Regions from separate parts of the Bacillus sp. JK62 genome, predicted to be linked through region 2. Evidence: riboswitches for the same ligand, from Rfam matches in the RefSeq annotation. Region 2 holds a riboswitch; the other holds the start of a gene.
What was found. A riboswitch is a leader RNA that binds a small molecule or an ion and turns the genes downstream of it on or off. The one in region 2 is predicted to bind lysine.
Positions count from the first base shown of each region.

Region 1: linked by a shared signal. The riboswitch ahead of ACWJJ4_RS03910 (amino acid permease) and the one ahead of ACWJJ4_RS06305 (aspartate kinase) in region 2 are both predicted to bind lysine.

Region 1 is NZ_JBSJQA010000001.1:787,873-795,332, reverse strand. Features, by position in the region: gene ACWJJ4_RS03930 (FecCD family ABC transporter permease) at 1-873, opposite strand, end outside; gene ACWJJ4_RS03925 (FecCD family ABC transporter permease) at 873-1,910, opposite strand; gene ACWJJ4_RS03920 (iron-hydroxamate ABC transporter substrate-binding protein) at 2,158-3,096, shown strand; gene ACWJJ4_RS03915 (class I SAM-dependent methyltransferase) at 3,243-4,157, shown strand; gene ACWJJ4_RS03910 (amino acid permease) at 4,210-5,622, opposite strand; lysine riboswitch at 5,733-5,914, opposite strand; gene sspJ (small acid-soluble spore protein SspJ) at 6,037-6,177, opposite strand; gene ACWJJ4_RS03900 (metal-dependent hydrolase) at 6,361-6,843, shown strand; gene ACWJJ4_RS03895 (LTA synthase family protein) at 6,886-7,460, shown strand, end outside.
Region 2 is NZ_JBSJQA010000002.1:231,875-239,334, forward strand. Features, by position in the region: gene ACWJJ4_RS06290 (alpha-N-arabinofuranosidase) at 1-566, shown strand, start outside; gene trxA (thioredoxin) at 719-1,033, shown strand; gene uvrC (excinuclease ABC subunit UvrC) at 1,177-2,949, shown strand; lysine riboswitch at 3,011-3,190, shown strand; gene ACWJJ4_RS06305 (aspartate kinase) at 3,316-4,545, shown strand; gene ACWJJ4_RS06310 (YslB family protein) at 4,592-5,038, opposite strand; gene sdhC (succinate dehydrogenase cytochrome B558) at 5,335-5,943, shown strand; gene sdhA (succinate dehydrogenase flavoprotein subunit) at 5,977-7,460, shown strand, end outside.

The sequences.
Region 1 (7,460 bases), on a different contig from region 2:
AGCTGAAACCGGGATAAGCGTCTGGTGGCGCGGCCCGGTAAGCCTTCTGGCCAAATGCGGCGCAATGAGTCCGAGAAAAGCGATTCCGCCGGCTGCCGCAACACATGACGCGGTCAGGGCAACGGCGGACATCAGCAGAACGCGCCGCTCCTTTTCAACCCGGGTGCCAAGCCCCGCCGCCAGCTGATCACCGAGCTGGAGCACATTTAAATACCTGGCTTTATAGAGGCTGAACGGTAAAAGAACCAGCAGCCACGGCAAAATGGACAGCACCATTTTCCAATTGGCGTTCCAAATCGAACCGGAAATCCATACAAGCGCCTGCATGAAATCCCGCGGGTCCATTTTCAGCTGAAAAATCAAGAGAAGCGCATTAAACCCCGCATTGACGCCGATTCCGACCAAAACGAGCCGGACAGGTGAAACGCCTTTTTTCCAAGCCAGCACATAGATGAGCAGCGCAGCCAGAAAAGCTCCCGCCAAAGCGCTCACTGGAAGCAGCCATGTACTGGCCATGCTTAGATCAACAGCTGACCCTTGGAAAAAGAAGATAAACAGAACGACCGCCAAAGACGCCCCGGCGTTAATGCCGAGAATGCCCGGCTCCGCCAAGTCATTTTGAGACACGCTTTGAAAAATCGCGCCTGAAACCGCGATTCCTGCGCCGACAAGCAATGACAGCACCATGCGCGGCAGTCTGAATTCAAATAAAACGAGCTGATCCCGGGCATCCCCCTGTCCGAAAAAGACACGCATCGTATCAAGTGGCGCAATCCGGATCACACCCATGTTTAAGCTGATAAAAAAGACGATGCATATGAGCACAAACGTAACGGCCATGACCGCCAGCGGTTTTTTCGATTTTACATTCATTACAGCCCTCTCCTTTCCCTGCGCGCCAAATAAAAGAAAAAGGGAACGCCGATAAGGGCGGTTAAAGCGCCGACCGGTGTTTCAAACGGCGCATTGACGAGTCTTGCGGCAATATCACTGAAGACTAACAGAACGGCGCCGAATACCGCCGAACAGGGAATGATCCACCTGTAATCTACCCCGACTAAAAATCGGGTGATATGCGGAATCACCAAGCCGATAAAAGAAATGGCTCCGGCGACTGAGACTGAAGCCCCCGTCAAGAGGACAACGACAAACATTCCGATTACTTTCACAAGCGATGTGTACTGCCCGAGCCCTTTGGCCAGTTCCTCACCCAAGCTCAGCACCGTCACTGAGCGCGCAATCAGAAATGCCAGCAATAGTCCGATAACACCGGCCGCCAACAGCAGCTGCACGCCTTCCCATTTCACGGAAGCAACTCCTCCGGCATACCAGAACTTCACATCCTGGGCGACATCAAAACGGATCGCAATCGCGCTTGAAAGCCCCGTTAAGAAATAGCCGACTGCCGTACCGGCCAGCGCGAGCTTCACCGGTGTCAGCCCGCCTTTTGAAAACAGGCCGATGCCAAACACAATAAGCGCTCCGATTCCCGCTCCCGCAAAGGACCACAAAACAAGTCCCGCCGCAGACAGACCCGGAAAAAAAGCAAATGCCAATGCGATCGCAAACCCTGACCCCGACGTCACGCCCATAATGGAAGGCTCAGCAAGCGGGTTCCGCGTCAGCCCCTGCATAATCGCTCCGGACACAGCTAAAAAAGCCCCGACGAGCGCGGCGGCGGCGGTTCTCGGCAGCCTCAGATCGCGTATGATTTGATGAGATGTATTTTGCGGCTGAAAGTGAAAGAGAGCATCCCACACCGTCCGCAGATGAATATCGGCAGCTCCGATGGAAACAGACAGAGCCGCGCCGATCAATAAAACCGCAATACCGGCACACAGCAGCACAGCCGCTCTGAATGAACGCGCCGTCCACTGGATTTCACTCCCTGATGCCCCTTGAGCCGTCATTGTCTGTTTCTTTTTCAATAGACCCAACACTCGTTCTTCCTTTCTCAAAACAAGAATGGTAATGATAATGATTATCAATGACTTGTTTCAGTATAGCACTTTTATCTTCTCTTTTAATAGACCTAATTTCATATAAAAAAAGAAAGTTTTTCTTAAAAAAGAGCGTGCTTCTCTATGAAAGCAGTGATATAATCACACTGATAATGATTCTCTTTATCACTAATTTTTATGAAAGAAGGAATGTCAGATGTTCCATACATACAAGAAAATCGGCGCAGCGCTGATTGCCATGCTGCTCATCACCGCTTTGGCCGCATGCGGCAATTCTTCAGACACGAAAGGTTCTTCTGAAAAAGAAGAAACCATCACGTATAAAGCCGAAAACGGCAATATTAAAATTCCGAAGCACCCGAAACGGGTCGTCGTCATGGCTGACGGCTACTACGGCGACTTCAAACAGCTCGGCATCAATGTTGTCGGCGCGCCGCAAAACGTATTTAAAAACCCTTATTACAAAGGGAAAACAAAAGGTGTGACAAACATCGGTGACGGCACGTCCGTTGAAAAAATCATTGATTTAAAGCCGGATTTAATCGTTGTCTGGACGACACAAGGCGCCGACATTGAAAAACTGGAAAAAATCGCGCCGACAATCGCCATTAAATATGACAAGCGCAGCAACATTGATCAATTCAAAGAGTTTGCGAAAATGACAGGCACTGAAGATAAAGCAGAAAAATGGCTGGCTGAATGGGATAAGAAAACCGCTGCCGCTAAAACAAAGGTTCAAAAAGCGGTCGGCTCAAAAACCATCTCCATCATGCAGACAAACGGAAAAGACATCTATGTATTCGGTAAAGACTTCGGCCGCGGCGGAAGCATTATTTATGACAAACTCGGGCTGAAGGCCACAAAACTGACGCAGGAAAAAGCCATTAATCAAGGGCCGGGCTACGCCAGCATTTCACTTGAAAAACTGCCTGACTTCGCGGGAGACTATATCTTTATGGGGCCATGGCAGGCCGGCGGTGACGACAAAGGCGTGCTTGACAGCTCAATCTGGAAGAACCTCGATGCCGTCAAACAAAACCATGTCTACCGCATTGATCCGATCGGCTTCTATTTCTCAGACCCGATCTCACTTGAAGGCCAGCTCGACTACATCACAAAAAGCTTAACGAAGTAACCCCGAAGCCGCTGTCACAGCGGCTTTTTATTACGCTTAAAGCTTGACAAAAAAATTTATTTATGCTATAATTTACATTTTTGGATTAAAATGTATAATAAGATTCTCCCGGCCGGAGATTGATGTAAATAACGGAGGATCTTTATATGAAAGAAAACAAGGCGAGTATGACTTCCCTGCTGTCCGCTTTCGGAAGGGCGTACCATAGTAAATACGACACCCCGGTGATATTTGATGATTTTTTGGCACAAGATCTGATTTCTGAAAAAGAGCATTCGGACATCCGCGATCATCTCATTCAAGGTATATCATTTTTCAGCAAAGACATGGCACAGAGGCTTCAAGGCCAACCGGATGACATCTTAAAATGGATGACTCAAGTACAGCTGTCTCCTACACCGTTAGCCCGTGCCGCATATTGTGAAGAAGTGCTTTTGAATGAAGTGAAGCTCGGGGCCAAACAGTATGTCATCCTTGGCGCGGGACTGGATACTTTCTGTTTCAGACATCCTGAGGTGACAAACGCCTTAGACATATTTGAAATCGATCATCCCGCTTCACAGGAAGACAAAATAAACAGATTGAAACATCTGAATCTCGACATTTCCCATCATCTTCATTTTGTACCGATGGACTTCGCCGCTTCGCTTTCTTTCAGCCGTCTGTATCAGGAAGGTTTTTCACGCCAAAAAACCTTTTTCAGCCTGCTCGGTGTGTCATACTACCTTACGAAAGAGCATCTCGCACGCCTGCTCACACAATTATTTGCCGAAGTCCCGCCGGGAAGCTCTATCGTGTTTGATTATGCAGATGAGTCGCTCTTTGAAGAAAGAGGACTGTCAAACAGAGTGGAAAACATGGTGAAAATGGCTGCAGCAGGCGGAGAACCGATGTTATCGTGTTTCAGTTATAAAGAAATCGAAAAAATATTAGAATCATCAGGTCTGCTTATTTATGAACATGTATCTCCGGCGGACGTCAATGACCGTTTTTTCAGCGGACGCACTGACCATTTAACCGCATTTGAGACCATTCATTATATACACGCCGTCAAAAAGTAATCCGCTGCCGCAAACAAAAAAAGACATCTCACAGACGTGAGATGTCTTTTTGTCATACCGATGGTCTGTTGTTTGCAAATTTCTTTGAGACGAAAGGATATAACAGCAAACCGACGAAAAACAGCCCGATACCGAGAATAAAGGTCGTTAAATCGGCCGTTCCGGTAATAATGACGTAAAAAGAATAAATGCAGGCAAGGATGGCGATAATACCGTCTCTTACTCTTGAGCCCTTTATCTCGTCATACGTTTCACCCGTGAAAATGAGCTTCAGGCTGTAAAACGCTGACACGAGATACGGAATCAGATAAGCGAGCGTCGCCGCCGTCGTTAAAAACGTAAACGCGTCACTGATCGTCCGGGAAATAACCGAAAAGATAAAGATCTGTGACATTACGTTCGTTACGATTAACGACACAACCGGGCTTCCCTGTTTATTCGTTTTTGCAAAAGCAGCGGGAAAGTCTCCTGATTTCGCCGCTTGATACGGAACTTCAGAACCGAGAAGAATCCAGCCGAGCATCGTTCCGAACAGACACAAAATCGCCAGAATCGCCATAATGACGCTTCCCGCGCTGCCGACGATCGCGTACAATACGTCAACAAACGGTTTTTCCGAGCCGACAAGCTTACCATGCGGAAGCACGCCCATCGTAATCAATGTCACGATGATATAGATGCCAAGCGCGATCAATAATCCGGTAATGGTGGCGCGTTTCACGTCGCGCTGCGAACGGGCGCGCCCGGATAAAATGACTGCCGATTCAATTCCGACGAACGCCCATAATGTTGAAATCGCCGCATTGTGGATCTGTCCGCCGATTCCCTCAACCGTGTGAGGGCCTGTTTGAACAGGAAAATAAAAATGATCGAAAAACGACGTTTGAAATACAAACAAACCTGCAATGATAAAGAAGATAAATCCTAATACTTTTGAAAACGTCGTGACGAAATTTAATTTACTCGCACCGTTAATGCTGGTGACGAGGATCGTGTGAGTGCCCCATAATAAAACCGTACATACGGCAAACGTCAGCAGCTGGCCGAGCGTAACCGCCTGACCGCCGATCGAAAACATTTCACGCTTATCCGTTAAAATCGGGAAAAATGATGTTAAATATCCGGCAAGGCTCGTGATGATCGCCACGTTGCTGATCCAGCTCGCCACCCAGTAGCCCCACACCATCGTGAAGCCCGCTGCATTCCCTTTTTTCCGATCGCTGAACAGCGCACGCGCATAGCTTTGCGGCCCCGCCGTCAGCTCAGGCTTGCGGATGGATAAGTGGCCGAAGACCAGCGCGATCATTAACACACCGGCTCCCGTTAAAAGCCATGCCGATGTGGCGCCGAACGGGCTCGCGATTTTTGCGAGCGTACTCGGGAGCGAAAAGATGCCCGAGCCTACCATATTTCCTACGACAAACGCCGTTAATAACCAAAAACCCCATTTTTTCGTCTGTTCCATTCCTGTACCTCCTGGTTGTTCATTCGTACGGACCAGACCCCGAGACCATATTTACACGCAAAAAAAGCCTGAACAAAAGTCCATGCTTAAAGAAACACACACACCCTTGATCTCCGGATAGCCCTCCGCGAAAAAGCACGCGGCAGTCCTGCACTTATTCAGATACAGTCCCAGCATAAAGAAGGATCGGCTTTCTTTACACTTCGGCGCTGATGCCTTTAACACATGTTTTGCGGCCCCTTATCAGCCTGGCATGTGCGACTCATCATCAAGCGCAACCTCTACCTCACCGAGAAAGAGTGAGGATTTTTATCATTCAATTCTACTCAGAGGTTATCAGAGATAAAAAGATCTGTCAAAGGGAAATATTAGATGGAAAACGGATAGAGCGTTCGCCCTACCCGTCTTATATGGTCAGCGGTTGTTTTTTTTCTTTTGAACAGCTTCTTGAAGCGGATCGTCTTTCAGAGCTGCACTGGCGTCGTCAAGCGCGCCTTGAATGACGTTTTTGTTTTTATCGCTGTTTTTTCCTTTTTCTTTGTTAAAGAAAGCCATCTGTATCACCTCTTTATCAAATATAGGTACACCTATAATGTGTCTTTTTCCGCGGCAGAATATGCGGAATCCGCGTCTCCTTCCTTTTGGCGGAACAGGTAAAGTTTGTTGATCAAACATGCATTCTCTTGATATATTTGTAATTCAGGGGATTTTGGCAAAAATAAAAAGGAGAAGCGAAAAATGACAGGAAAAACACACATCATGGGAGGCATCGCTTCTTGTTCCGCAATTGCGTATTATTACGGGTATGATCCGGTCCTTATGACCTCAGCGGGTGCCCTCGGGGCGCTGATTCCCGACATATGCCATACGAAAAGCAAAATCGGCAGGACGCTGCCCGTTCTGTCCAAAGTCGTAAGCACGGTGTTCGGGCACAGAACGTTTACACACAGCCTGCTGTTTATGCTTATTATGTTTTTCATTACGGCCTCGTATATTCCGAATCCGAGCATTTCCGCCGGACTGATGATCGGAATGGCAAGCCATCTTGTACTTGACGCATGGACCGTCAACGGCATTAAACTGCTGTTTCCGTCCGCCATCCGCTTCCGTCTTCCCCTTTATATGAGAACGGGGAGCTTTTCGGAGCAGCTTGTGCTGGCCGGCTTAACGATTGTATCCTGCTATTATTTATACGAACTGGTTCACGGCCGCATCTCTTAAACAAAAAGCGTCTTTTCGCTTTTAGGGTGAGGAGTCATACATATGAAGAAAACCTTTTTCAGCAATCATCGGTTTTTATGCCTGTCCATCCTGTTCATGTGGATGAAAACCTATGCCGTGTATAAGCTCGGTTTCGGTCTGCAGAACAATTCGGTTCTTGAGGAATGTCTGCTTCTCATTAATCCGCTGAGCTTCATTGTGCCGCTGTTCGGCATCGCCCTCTTGCTAACGGAAAAAAAACAGCGGATCTTTCTGCTTTCGGCAAATGTGATGCTGACGGGAATTTTAATCGCGAATACGGTGTTTTACGGGTTTTATATTGATTTTATCACCATACCGGTTTTGTTTCAGGCAAGCAATATGGGTGATATGGGAAGTAGCGTCCAAGAGCTGTTTCACCCGCTTTATATCGCTTTATTTTTGGATATTGCGGTTTTGTTTTATCTTGGTAAAAGGCATAAAGCCGATCAAGGAAAAGCGGGCGCCCGTACCGTTAAAGCGTATGCGTGGGCATCAGCCGGCCTCATGCTGTGCAACCTTGCGCTGTCTGAGGCCGAGCAGCCGAAGCTGTTCAAGCACCCTTTTGATCGTGAAGCGCTCGTAAAAGGAATCGGCCT
Region 2 (7,460 bases):
GCTTTCTGTATCAGCAGAATACGATCCGCGACGCCCTTGTCGCCGCCGCGCATTTTCACATTTTTCATCAGCACGCAGACCGCGTACAGATGGCCAATATCGCGCAAACCGTCAACGTGCTTCAGGCAATGATCCTGACAGAAGGGAAAGAAATGCTGTTGACGCCGACGTATCATGTGTTTGATATGTTTAAGGTGCACCAGGACGCATCTCTTTTGGCGGCAGAAACTAATGCAGCCGGGTACGAATGGAATGACGGCCGGCTCCCGCAAGTCAGCATTTCAGCGTCCAAACAGCAAAACGGAGACATACATATCAGCATTTGCAATATCGATCATCTGCACAAAGCTGACGTGAAGATTGAACTGCGGGGCATGAAAAAGACAGGGACGCCTTCGGGAACGATTCTGCACGCGGAAAAAATGAATGCCCACAATACATTCAGCAGTCCGGAAAACGTCAAACCGAAGCCGTTTTCCGGGTTTGCTCAAAAGGGAGGAAAACTTGAGGCGGAGCTTCCTCCGATGGCGATTGTATTAATCACGCTGCCTGCGGATCCATCTTAAGTTTTGAACGCCCGCCGCCCGGTTATAATACACTGTATAAATAAGATTATTTCCGGCGGGTTCGGGAGAAAATAATATAAGCATTAAATTAGCATGAACGAATGGGAGATGCTATACTAAAAATCATCATTTGACAATTGGAGGAATAACAAATGGCTATCGTAAAAGCAACTGATCAATCGTTCTCAGCTGAAACAAGTGAAGGTGTCGTATTGGCTGATTTCTGGGCTCCTTGGTGCGGACCTTGTAAAATGATCGCGCCCGTTCTTGAAGAGCTTGATCAAGAAATGGGAGACAAACTGAAAATCGTCAAAATCGACGTGGATGAAAACCAAGAAACTGCCGGTAAATACGGCGTCATGAGCATCCCGACACTTCTCGTGCTAAAAGACGGAGAAGTCGTTGAAACATCTGTCGGCTTCAAACCGAAAGAAGCTCTTGAAGAGCTTGTAAACAAACATCTGTAAGCCGAAAGCTTCCGTTACGGCAGGGCGATTCCTTTGAAAGGGAATCGCCTTTTTTTGATCTTCCAAAAGCTGAGAATGGAGAAAAACAAATGTTCGTGATACACTGAATGGACACGAGAAATGAATGTAAGGAAGGGTAACGTATGAATAAACAACTGAAAGAAAAGCTGGCCCTCCTTCCCGATCAGCCGGGCTGTTATTTAATGAAAGACCGTCAAAAAACAGTCATCTACGTGGGGAAAGCGAAAGTCTTGAAAAACAGGGTGCGGTCTTATTTCACCGGTTCTCACGACGCAAAAACCCAACGGCTTGTGACGGAGATTGAGGACTTTGAATATATCGTGACTTCCTCCAATCTTGAAGCGCTTATTTTGGAAATGAATCTGATTAAAAAATACGATCCGAAATACAACGTCATGCTGAAAGATGATAAAACCTATCCCTTTATAAAAATCACCCATGAACGCCATCCTCGGCTGATTGTCACCCGGAATGTCAAAAAAGACAAAGGACGCTATTTCGGCCCGTATCCGAATGTGCAGGCGGCGCGGGAAACGAAAAAACTGCTGGACCGCCTTTACCCGCTCAGGAAATGCTCAAAGCTTCCGGACCGCGTCTGTCTTTATTATCATCTCGGACAATGCCTCGCCCCATGTGTAAAGGATATATCTGAGGAGACAAACCGCGAGATTGTTGAAGACATCACCCGTTTTTTAAAGGGAGGGCATAACGAAATCAAAAAAGAGCTTGAAGCGAAAATGGCAGAAGCGGCCGAAAAGCTTGAATTTGAACGGGCTAAAGAATTCCGCGACCAGCTTGCTCACATCGAATCGACGATGGAGAAGCAGAAAATGACCATGAATGACCTTCTGGACCGCGATGTGTTTGCATATGCCTACGATAAAGGCTGGATGTGCGTCCAAGTCTTTTTTATACGCCAAGGAAAACTGATCGAACGCGATGTCAGCATGTTTCCGATGTATCAGGAAGCGGATGAAGAGTTTCTGACCTTCATCGGCCAGTTCTATTCCAAAAACAATCACTTTCTGCCTAAGGAAATTCTGGTGCCTGACAGCGTTGACAGGGACATGATCAGCGAGCTGTTGGAAACCGCCGTGCATCAGCCGAAAAAAGGCCCGAAAAAAGAGCTGCTTTTGCTTGCGCACAAAAATGCGAAAATCGCCCTGCGGGAAAAATTCTCGTTAATCGAGCGGGATGAGGAACGGTCAATCGGTGCAGCCGAACGGCTTGGCGACGCACTGAATATTTACACGCCGCATCGGATTGAAGCGTTTGACAACTCCAATATTCAAGGCACAAACCCCGTATCGGCCATGATTGTCTTTATAGACGGAAAACCGAATAAAAAGGAATACCGCAAATATAAAATTAAAACCGTAACAGGGCCTGATGATTACGGCTCAATGAGGGAAGTCGTCAGAAGAAGATACACGAGGGTGCTCCGCGAAAACCTTCCGCTGCCGGATTTAATCATCATTGACGGCGGAAAAGGGCAGATTAACGCGGCGCGCGACGTGCTCGAGAATGAGCTCGGCCTTGATGTCCCGGTAGCGGGATTGGCGAAAGATGATAAACACCGGACATCGAACCTGTTGATCGGCGACCCGCTTGAACCGGTGTTTCTGGAGCGGAACAGCCAAGAGTTTTACCTGCTTCAGCGCATTCAGGACGAAGTTCACCGTTTTGCGATCAGCTTTCACAGACAGATTCGGGGAAAAAGCGTCTTTCAATCCGTTCTGGATGATATCCCCGGAATCGGCGAAAAACGCAAAAAAATGCTCTTAAAACATTTCGGATCTGTCAAAAAGATGAAGGAAGCAAGCCTTGACGATATCAAAAAAGCCGGTGTCCCGGCCGCGGCGGCCCAGCTGCTGTTTGAAAAATTAAAAAAATAGTATTGTGCTTTCCTGAAAAATCTGCTAGAATGTGAACTAATTTCATAAGATCGTGTTATATGGTGAAGATAGAGGTGCGAACTTCAATAGTAAGCCTTTGGAGAATGATGGATTCTGTGAAAAAGGCTGAAAGGGGAGCGTCGCCGAAGTGTATCACATCCCATCGGTGTGATTTGCTGGCCTTGCATTAAATAAATGTAAGGCTGTCAAGAATTCATTTTCTTGGAGGGCTATCTCGTTGTTCATAATCAATCGTAATGATATGAAAAAGCAATGAGAGCTATTCCTCTCATTGCTTTTTTTATTGTGGACAAAACGCTCTTTTCTCCTCACCCGCACGAACCAAAATGTAAAGGGTGGTCTAGTATGGGTCTTATCGTACAAAAATTCGGAGGCACTTCCGTCGGCTCTGCCGAAAAAATTCAAAATGCCGCAAATCGCGCCATTGCTGAAAAGCAAAAAGGCCATGATGTCGTAGTCGTCGTTTCGGCAATGGGAAAATCAACCGACGCGCTCGTTAACCTCGCGGCTGAAATCACATCTGAACCAAGCAGACGCGAGATGGATATGCTTTTGTCTACGGGGGAGCAGGTCACGATTTCGCTTTTGGCCATGGCGCTTCAGGAAAAAGGATATGACGCCGTCTCTTATACGGGCTGGCAGGCGGGTGTCCGCACGGAAGCCGTTCACGGCAATGCGAGAATTACGGATATTGATATCACGGCGATTCGTTCGCAGCTTGCAGAAGGCAAAATTACAGTCGTTGCCGGTTTTCAGGGCGTAACGGAAGACGGCGGCATCACGACGCTCGGACGGGGCGGTTCCGATACGACGGCGGTCGCTCTTGCAGCAGCGCTGGATGCGGATAAATGCGACATTTATACAGATGTTCCGGGCGTATTTACGACAGATCCGCGGTATGTCCGGTCAGCGAGAAAACTGGCGGGGATTTCTTATGATGAAATGCTGGAGCTTGCAAATCTAGGAGCGGGTGTTCTTCACCCGCGGGCGGTTGAGTTCGCGAAAAACTACCAAGTGCCTTTAGAAGTGCGGTCAAGCACGGAACATGAAGCCGGGACATTAATTGAGGAGGAATCATCAATGGAGCAGAATTTAATCGTCAGAGGAATTGCATTTGAAGACCAGATCACGAGGGTGTCCGTTACGGGCCTTGCAAGCGGACTGACAACACTTTCAACAATCTTCACCGCGCTGGCAAAACGAAACATCAACGTTGACATCATTATTCAGACACAGTCGGACGATGGGGAAGCGGATATTTCTTTCTCGGTGAAAACGGAAGATGCCGCGCAAACGGTCGCCGTGCTTGAAGAATATAAAAACGCGCTTGACTATGAAAAAATTGAAACCGAAAGAAAACTGGCGAAAGTCTCCATTGTCGGGTCGGGCATGGTTTCAAATCCCGGCGTCGCCGCGGACATGTTTGCCGTACTGGCGGAAAAAAATGTACAAGTCAAAATGGTAAGCACATCCGAAATAAAAGTATCAGCGGTTGTCAGCGAAAATGATATGGTGAAAGCGGTCGAAGCGCTTCATGATGCGTTTGAGCTTTCTAAACAGCCGTCTGCCGTATAAACGGGCAGGCAAAAAGGCGGGACTTTTGAGTCACCGCCTTTTTCAATTATACAGGGTCCTTCATATCCCATTTTACGGTCAGGACGACTTTATCCGCTCTCTTTTTTACCTGTTCATAAGATTCTGCAATCTGATCGTTCATCAATTGAATCTGTTCGGCTATAAAACCGGCTTCAAGCTGGAAACAAGGCTCTTTCTGATGTTTGAGCCTGCTGGACACGAGCGGTCCTTCCAGTTCAAATTCCAATTCTTGTTTTTTTGATCCTGCGTTTGTCAAAGTTCCCCAGCCGGCTTTTTCAAAAAAGGCGGGGATTTCTTCCCACGATTGAAGAGGAAATTTGCGGGCGAGGCGTTTTCCCGCCCAATACATCATCGATGAATGATCCGGGCCGAGGATATCCGGAAGCACGATTTCCCGGATTAATTCGTAGCCGTATGCGCTGACGTCGAGTTCAGTTAAAGGTTCTAAAGCTGCTTCATAATTATTCTTCATATTATGTATTCCCCTCTCTCCTTCGTTTATTATAGCTTAAACAGGGGGGAGGATTACAGGATGATCCTATAAAACCCGTGAAAAAAAGTGAGAAAGATATCGCAGGAAAATAAAATTTTCCCTCCAGATAATCAATTCCGAAAATTATAATTTATGTACACGTTTTCTTGACGCCCTTTTGAGGGAGGAGTAAAATGAAATTGTCAATAAATTTTAATAAAGTGCTTACAATTGAAACGAAGTGGGGGCAGAGATTTTAGTACATTTCGCACTTAAATCAAACAGGGGGTAAAGTAATGTCTGGGAACAGAGAGTTTTATTTTCGAAGATTGCATTCCTTGCTCGGTGTTATTCCGGTCGGCATCTTTTTGATCCAGCATTTAGTCGTCAACCAATTTGCCGCAAGGGGAGCGGATGCGTTTAACAAGGCGGCCGGCTTTATGGACAGTCTGCCGTTCAGGTATGCGTTAGAAATTTTTATTATTTTCTTACCTTTAATTTATCATGCGGTTTACGGTGTGTACATAGCATTTACTGCGAAAAACAACGCTGGCCACTACAGTTATTTCAGAAACTGGATGTTTGTGCTTCAGCGTGTCACTGGTATTCTCACCCTTATTTTCGTCAGCTGGCATGTGTGGCAGACGCGGATTGCCGCGCAGATGGGCGCTGAAGTCAACTTCGATATGATGGCGAATATTCTGAGCTCGCCGTTTATGCTCGGTTTTTACATTGTAGGCGTTTTATCGGTCATTTTCCACTTTTCAAACGGCTTATGGTCTTTTGCGGTCACATGGGGGATCACGGTAACGCCGCGTTCTCAAAGAATTTCGACTTACGTGACGCTGATTATATTTTTAGCGCTTTCATACGTAGGTTTAAAAGCGATTTTTGCGTTTGTGTAAGAGAACTAGATTACTAGAGGGAGAGGGGCTATCATGAGTCAATCAAGCATTATCGTAGTCGGCGGGGGTCTAGCCGGCCTCATGGCGACAATTAAAGCAGCGGAATCAGGCACGGCCGTTAAATTGTTTTCCATCGTTCCGGTCAAACGCTCTCACTCGGTCTGCGCGCAGGGCGGGATAAACGGAGCTGTCAACACAAAAGGGGAAGGAGACTCTCCGTTTGAGCATTTTGATGACACGGTATACGGAGGCGACTTTTTGGCAAACCAGCCTCCTGTAAAAGCGATGTGTGAAGCGGCACCGTCCATTATCCACTTATTGGACCGCATGGGGGTTATGTTTAACAGAACGCCGGAAGGGCTCTTGGACTTCCGCCGTTTCGGGGGTACACAGCATCACAGAACCGCTTACGCGGGAGCGACGACGGGTCAGCAGCTTCTTTACGCACTGGACGAGCAGGTGCGCAGATATGAAGTGGCGGGTCTCGTCACAAAATACGAAGGCTGGGAATTCCTCGGCGCCGTTCTTGACGATGAGCGCACGTGCCGCGGTATCGTAGCCCAAAATCTGACCAATATGCAAATCGAGTCATTCCGTTCTGACGCCGTTATTATGGCGACGGGAGGACCCGGAATCGTATTCGGAAAATCAACAAACAGCATGATCAATACGGGATCTGCCGCATCAATCGTCTATCAGCAGGGCGCTTATTATGCAAACGGCGAATTTATCCAAATTCACCCGACAGCAATCCCGGGGGACGATAAACTGCGTCTGATGAGTGAATCGGCGCGCGGCGAGGGCGGTAGAGTCTGGACGTACAAAGACGGAAAACCTTGGTACTTCCTCGAGGAAAAATATCCGGCTTACGGAAACCTCGTGCCGCGGGATATTGCGACACGTGAAATCTTTGACGTGTGCGTGAATCAGAAACTCGGCATCAACGGAGAAAACATGGTGTATCTCGATCTGTCGCACAAAGATCCGAAAGAGCTTGACGTTAAGCTTGGCGGCATTATCGAAATCTATGAAAAATTCATGGGCGATGACCCGCGCAAGCTTCCGATGAAAATTTTCCCTGCCGTTCACTATTCGATGGGCGGACTGTGGGTTGATTATGATCAGATGACAAGCATCCGCGGACTGTTCGCAGCGGGTGAATGTGATTATTCAATGCACGGAGGAAACCGTTTAGGGGCGAACTCTCTGCTTTCCGCCATCTACGGAGGAATGGTGGCCGGACCGAATGCGGTGAAATATGTTTCCGGACTTGAAACATCAGCGGAAGACCTGTCTTCTTCATTATTTGATTCCTATGTGAAAAAAGAAGAAGAAAAATGGGCCGATATCATGAAGATGGACGGCGACGAAAATGCCTACGTGCTTCACCGTGAGCTCGGAGAATGGATGACGGCCAACGTCACGGTGGTCCGCCACAACGACAAGCTTTTGAAAACGGATGACAAAATCCAAGAGCTGATGGAACGCTTTAAGAAAATCAATATCAACGATACGAC